3 regions of the Nonomuraea sp. NPDC050556 genome follow, and region 3 is predicted to be linked to each of the others. Evidence: riboswitches for the same ligand, from Rfam matches in the RefSeq annotation. Region 3 holds a riboswitch; each other region holds the start of a gene.
The links. Region 3 has a riboswitch for thiamine pyrophosphate ahead of ACIBG8_RS44625 (purine-cytosine permease family protein). Riboswitches for the same ligand answer to the same signal wherever they lie in the genome.

Region 1 (2,191 bases), on a different contig from region 3:
CGGTTCGAAGGTCCCCCGCCCGGCGAGCACCGACCCCGTGGTCAACGACTCGTCGACGACCTCGCGGTCAGGACCCTCGGCGTTCGAGAACCACGAGTGCAGCCGCTCCCCACCGTCACCCAGCCCGTTCTCCAGACTCTCGTTCGGCCCGGCGACGAAGCCGTCGAGGGACATCGACATGTAAAGGACGGTCGCGGCCATGTCAGCGGCGCACCTTGTACAGCAGGTGCAGGACGCGGTCGCCCTGGACGACCGTGTGCGCGTCCTCCAGCAGCAGCTGCGCGTTGCCGACCGACCCGAAGTAGCGCTTGCCCGACCCGAAGACGACCGGCACGACGTCCATCGCCACCTCGTCCACCAGCCCGAGCTCCAGCGCCTGCCCGCCGACCTCCCCCGCCGCCACGGAGACCGTACCCCCCGCGGCGAGCTCCTTGGCCTTGGCGACCGCCTTCGTCACGTCGTCGACGAAGTGGTAGGACGCCTCGGGGTGCCACCCCTCGGGCTTGGGCCGGTGCGAGACGACGACCACGTGCCCGCCGACGGGCGGGTTGCCCTCCCAGCCGTTCGTCATGTCGAACAGCCGCCGCCCGATCACCATCGCCCCCACGCTCTCCCAGATCGGCCTGATGTAGGCGGCGGACGCCGCCGACACCTTGCCGAACCCTTCGGCGGTGAGCGGGGTGTCGCCGCTGAAGTACCAGTCGAACAGCGGTCCCGGCTGGTCGTTGTCGTCGGCGATGAAGCCGTCGACGGACACGACGTTGGCCATGATCACGGTGCTCATTGCGTCTCCCAGGTGTTCTCGAGTGCTTTCACAGACGCGTCGGACGGAGCTCGCGCGGATCGACATTCACTCGCAGAAATTTTTCTCCCCATCGGAAACGGCTACAGTGGTCCACTGACGCGGGGTGCCCGGTATGTCCAGGGCTGAGATCACACCCGTTGAACCTGATCTAGTTCGGACTAGCGAAGGGACTGTCGTGTTCTCCGACGACGTCTGGGCCCGTACGGCCAAGCTGCTGCGCGCCATCCACGAGCACCCGTTCAACGCCGCCCTCGGCGACGGCACCCTCGACAGGGAGCGGTTCGCCTTCTACATCGTCCAGGACGCCCGCTACCTGGAGGCGTTCGCCAAGGCGCTGGCCACGGCGGCGGTGCGGGCGCAGGATCCCGACGAGGCGGCGTTCTGGGCGCAGAGCGCGCACGCCGCCATCGCGGCTGAGCGCACGCTGCACGCCGGATACATCGAGCAGTACGGTCTGACCGAGGCGGATCTGTCCGGCGTGGTGACCTCGCCGAGTGCGCTGGCCTACTCCTCCTGGTTGCAGGCTGTGGCGCTCAGTGCGCCCTATCCGGTGCTGGTCGCTGCTGTGTTGCCGTGTTTCTGGGTCTATCAGGACGTCGGACAGGCGCTGGTGTCGCGCAGCACGCCTGAGCATCCCTATCGGGCGTGGATCGAGACCTATGCGGATCCGGAGTTCGAGGCGGCCGTCACCCAGGCGCGGGCCATCGCCGACCGGCTGGCCACCTCCGAGCACGCGGACGCCATGGCCGAGGCGTTCGTGAAGGCCACCGAGTTCGAGTGGCTCTTCTGGGACAGCGCCTGGCGGCTGGAGCAGTGGCCGACCGCCCAGTGGCTCTAAGAACCCCTGGCAGAAAGACCCTGACCCCGAGAAGAGGTCTCTCCTCGTGAGGGGTCTAACGTTTGGTGAGGCTCTCGACGAAGGCGAGGGCCTCGGCCATGAAGGCGCGCCACTCCTCCTCCTGCGGCGAGGTGAAGGCCACCCACTCCTTCATCCGCCGCTTGCCCATCTCGACCGGCTCCGCCGTACCGTCGGAAAGCAGGGCGCGCGCCCGCTCCAGGGGCACCTTCACGATCAGGCGATCCCTGGAGCAGAAGGCGTAGAGCTTGCCGTTCACCGTCAGCCCCTCGTTGGCCAGGATGCGCCCCATGCTCACCTCCGGCTTCACCAGGTGCTCCTCGGCTAGGTCGTCGAAGAGCCGCTGGGCGTCTGCCATGTGATGCTCCCTCCCTCGAACCCGGCGAAGGCCAGCAGTCGCGCGCCCTCCTCCGCCAGATCAGCCGCCGCGGAGGCGCGAAGAGGGGCGAAGGGCTGCATGACCAGCGTGCCGTCCTTAAGGTCCCACATGCCACCGACAGTTCCGTCGACCAGGAACGTGGGGTAGACCA
Region 2 (2,191 bases), on a different contig from region 3:
CAGTTCCCTGGCGTCCCTGAGCAGCTCGTACACGCCTCCGGCCGTCACCCTGGTGTCGAAGCCCAGCTCCTCCTGGGTGGCGCCGACGACCAGCTCGCCGTCGCCGCGCGGCACGAGGTAGACGGACGCGCCGTGCACGGTGCCCCTGACGCAGCGGGTGAGCAGGGGGGTGGGGGAGTGGAGGCGCATGATCTGCCCCTTGACCGGGCGCACGGGGACGCCCGCCAGCTCGCCGCTCCACACCCCCGCCGCGAGGATCACCCGGTCCGCTTCGAGGACTTCCTGGTACGGCCCGGCCTCACGCGGCGCCAGCCGTACCCCCTTGACGGCCTCGCCCTCGCGCAGGAGCTCGGTCGCGCGCGCCCGGATCACGGGCACCCGCAGCTTTGACAGGGCGGCCAGGAGGGCTGTGGTGACGCGTCTGGGGTCCACCCAGGCGTCCTGGGGCGCCAGGAGGCCGCCGCGCACCGACGGGGCCAGCATGGGCTCCAGGCGGCGGCACTCGCGCCCGGTGAGCCGCTCGACCGGCAGGCCGAGCTTGTCCATGAAGGCGGCCAGCTCGTCCAGCGCCGCCAGATCATCGGTCCCGAACGCCACGTCGAGCGTCCCGTCGACCCGGTAGTCGAGCTCGACCCCCGACTCCGCGAGCAGTTCCGCCGCGAAGGACGGCCAGCGGCGCAGCGACGCGAGCCCCAGCCGGAGCAGAGGCTCCTCCGTGTATGTGACCTCGCTCACCGGAGCCAGCATCCCCGCGGCGGCGTGCGAGGCGCCAGAAGCCGGTGCGGGGTCGACCACGGTGACCGTACGGCCCGCACGGGCGAGCCGCCAGGCGATCGACAGCCCGACGACGCCACCGCCCACGACCAGGTCCATTTCCGCTCCCTTCGCCGGCATGATCCGGATCAGGTGTCTTGCGGTCGAAGGCCCGTGACAGCCTTCCTCTCAGCCCGGTCAGGCCGGACTCCCGCGCGTCTTACGCCCCCAGCCTACCGCTGCGGGAAAGCGCACTTTAGGGTCGTGGGCGTGAATCATGTCGTAGTGGTAGGCGCAGGGCTTGCAGGGGTACGGAGTGTCGAGGCGCTGAGGGGACGCGGGTTCCCCGGCAGGATCACGCTGGTGGGCGAGGAGCGCCACCGGCCCTACGACCGCCCGCCGCTGTCCAAGGCGGTGCTGCTCGGCAAGACCGACCAGTCCTACGTGGACGTCGACCTGGACGCGCTGGAGGTCGACTTCAGGCCTGGCGTCTCGGCCAAGGGCCTGCGCGAGGGCGTGCTGGAGACCACCGAGGGCGAGTTCACCTACGACGGCCTGGTCATCGCGACCGGCGCGGAACCCATCAAGCTGCCGGGCGACGGCATGCAGCACGTGCTGCGCACCATCGACGACGCGCTCACCCTGCGCGCCGTCTTCGTCCGCGGCGCCCGCGTGGCGATCATCGGCGCGGGCTGGATCGGCGCGGAGGTCGCCACGGCCGCCCTGCGCGCCGGATGCCACGTGACCGTCATCGAGGCGGGCTCCGCCCCGCTGGCGCACGCCATCGGCCCCGAGGTCGGCTCCCGCACCGCCGCCTTCTACGAGGGCATCGACCTGCGCCTGGACACCATGGTCGGCTCCGTCGACGAGGGCGGCGTGCAGCTGCTCGACGGCTCGTTCGTCGACGCGGACGTGGTCGTCACCGGCATCGGCGTCCGCCCCACCGTCGAATGGCTCGCCGGATCCGACATCGACCTGCACAACGGCGTCGTCACCGACGAGCACCTGCGCACCTCCCTGCCCGGCGTGCTCGCCGTCGGCGACTGCGCCGCGTGGTGGTCGCGCCGCTACCGGACCCGCCTGCGCGTCGAGCACTGGGACACCGCGCTCAGCGCCCCCGAGATCGCCGCAGCGACCCTGCTCGGCGAGGAGGGCGTCTACGACCCGGTGCCGTACTTCTGGTCGGAGCAGTTCGGGCACATGGTCCAGTACGCGGGACACCACGCGGGAGCCCGCATGATCAACCGCGGCGGGCCCGACGGCAAGTGGTCCGTGTGCTGGCTCACCGACGACGACCGGCTGGCCGCCGTCCTCACCGTCGACCGCCCGCGCGACCTCGTCCAGGGGCGCAGGATCGTCGAGGCGGGACAGCGCCTCGACCCCTCTCGCCTGGTCGATCCCGACGTTCCTCTACGAGACTGTGTTGTTTGAGCAAGCA
Region 3 (2,191 bases):
CACGCGCGCCGTCACCCTCGCCCCCGCACTCGTCAAGGAGAGCTCGTGAGCATGGACAACCTCGTAGCCTCCCTGGCCCCCGACCCGGGGCCGGGACTGACCCCCAGCGCGTACGAGCTGATGCACGAGATCATGGAAATGGAAGCGGAGCCCCAGGCCATGCCCGCTCCCGCTCGGCGCACCAGCATCCTCCGGCGCTTCGCGCTGCCGGCCGTCGCGCTGGCCGCCGCCGCCGTGACCGCGGTGAGCTGGGCAGTGCTCACCCCGCAACCGGCGGCGGCCCTCGACATCACGGTGGAGAACGGCTACTACGTCATCACGGTCCAGGATCTGAACGCCTCCTCGGAGCAGATCCAGGCGGAGCTCAGGGCGCGCGGCATCAACGTCACCCTGACGCTGACGTCGGCCTCGCCGGGGCACGTGGGGGAGATCACGGCCTACCGCCCGGACAACTCGCTCCCGGAGGAGATCCAGACGATCGACGTACCGGAGTGCGAGGAGACGGGAGGCTGCCCGCTCGGCATCAGGGTCCCCGTCGACTTCAAGGGCCAGGCCACCGTGGACCTCGGCCGCGCCGCGAAGCCTGGCGAGAGGTACGACGTCGTCAGCAGCATTCACGACGACGGCGAGGTCATGCATTGCGTGAACTTCGTCAACAAGACCGTCGGCGAGGTCAAGCGGCTGTTCCAGGAGCGCGGTGTGACGGTCGACTCCGTCACCGAGTACGGCGAGGAGGAGCCTTCCGCGGTGCCGGACAACTGGTACGTCATCGACGGCGCCCCGGTGAGCGAGGGCCACGCGCAGCTCTCCGCGGCCCCGGAAATGATCGACCCGGGCGAGGACGAGGCACTCTGGGTACGCATGGGCTGCCAGGGCCCGCCTTCCTAGAAACCGACGTATGGCATTATCCTGGGCGAAACTTCAGAACCGCGGGAGCTTGGGGCAACCAGGCTGAGAGGGCAACTACCGCTGTTGCCGACCGCATGAACCTGTCCGGGTAATGCCGGCGTAGGGAGTGTGTGATGACGCATGTCGTCGATGACCCCCAGCACGCGGAAGTCCCTCTGACGCTGGGAGAAGCACCTCCCAAAGCGCTCGGCGTGCTCGACCAGGGAGCCCTCTGGGCCAACCTCGGAGTCAGCCTCCTCGGCTTCTCCAGCGCCCTCTGGCTGGTCAACCCCACCGGTGACGCCCCCCTGACCCTGACGGCGGCCCTCGTGGCTGCCGTCGTCGGGAGCCTGATCGGCACCGCGATGGTGGGGCTGTCCGCCATCCCCGGCACGCAGACCGGGCAGCCGTCCATGGTGCTGCTGCGCGGTCTGTTCGGCGCGAAGCTCTCCTACGTCCCCACGGTGATCAACATCATCCAGATGCTGGGCTGGGGCGCGTTCGAGCTGTGGGTGATCTCCAAGGGCGCGACGGCCATCTTCGGCACGGCCGTGCCGTACGGGGTGTGGGTGGTCGTCGCCGGGGTGCTCACCACGGCGCTGACCATCTGGCCGCTCGGGTCCATCAGGATCCTGCGGCGCTACGTCACGATCGGGGTGGTCGTGGCGATGGCGTGGTTCGCGTACTCGCTGCTCTCCCAGGTCGGCCCGCAGACCGGCGGCTCCTGGGACGGCTTCGCGCCGGCCGTCGACCTGGTGATCGCGCTGTCGGTCTCCTGGGTGCCCATGGCGGCCGACTTCGCCAGGCACTCCAGGTCGAGCAGGGCGGCGTTCACCGGCGTCGTGGGCGGCTACACGCTGGCCCAGGTCGCCTGCCTGGGGCTGGGCGTCTATGCGGTGGCCATCGCGGGGGCGGCCGCCGTCACGGCGGACAGCACGGCGGTGTTCGGCCCGTTCGTCGCCGCTCCGCTGGGGGCGCTGTTCTTCGGGATCCTGGTGATCAGGGAGACCGACCAGTCGTTCGCCAACAACTACTCCACGACGATGTCCCTGCAGAACCTGATGCCGCGCGTCGACCGGCGCATCTTCTCGCTCGTCATCGGCCTGCTGACCATCGGCGTGGCGCTGCTCGTCAACGTCAACTCCTACGCGGCGTTCCTGAGCGTGATCGGCGCGGTGTTCGTGCCGATGTTCGCCGTGCTGGTCGTCGACTACTTCCTGCTCGGCGGCTCGGCCCGGTGGAACACCGCGGAGAACGCGCCGTCGCGCTGGTCGATGCTGATCCCGTGGGCGCTCGGCTTCGT

Region 1: another riboswitch for thiamine pyrophosphate. It lies ahead of tenA (thiaminase II); the one in region 3 lies ahead of ACIBG8_RS44625 (purine-cytosine permease family protein).
Region 2: another riboswitch for thiamine pyrophosphate. It lies ahead of thiO (glycine oxidase ThiO); the one in region 3 lies ahead of ACIBG8_RS44625 (purine-cytosine permease family protein).

What each region holds. Positions count from the first base shown of each region.
Region 1 is NZ_JBITGU010000001.1:452,274-454,464, reverse strand. Features, by position in the region: gene ACIBG8_RS02280 (dihydrofolate reductase family protein) at 1-201, opposite strand, end outside; gene ACIBG8_RS02275 (dihydrofolate reductase family protein) at 203-784, opposite strand; TPP riboswitch at 895-993, shown strand; gene tenA (thiaminase II) at 981-1,643, shown strand; gene ACIBG8_RS02265 (hypothetical protein) at 1,699-2,019, opposite strand; gene ACIBG8_RS02260 (winged helix DNA-binding domain-containing protein) at 1,986-2,191, opposite strand, start outside.
Region 2 is NZ_JBITGU010000001.1:3,669,732-3,671,922, reverse strand. Features, by position in the region: gene thiO (glycine oxidase ThiO) at 1-873, opposite strand, end outside; TPP riboswitch at 863-978, opposite strand; gene ACIBG8_RS17370 (NAD(P)/FAD-dependent oxidoreductase) at 1,024-2,184, shown strand.
Region 3 is NZ_JBITGU010000005.1:482,203-484,393, reverse strand. Features, by position in the region: gene ACIBG8_RS44635 (RNA polymerase sigma factor) at 1-49, shown strand, start outside; gene ACIBG8_RS44630 (hypothetical protein) at 52-888, shown strand; TPP riboswitch at 920-1,033, shown strand; gene ACIBG8_RS44625 (purine-cytosine permease family protein) at 1,023-2,191, shown strand, end outside.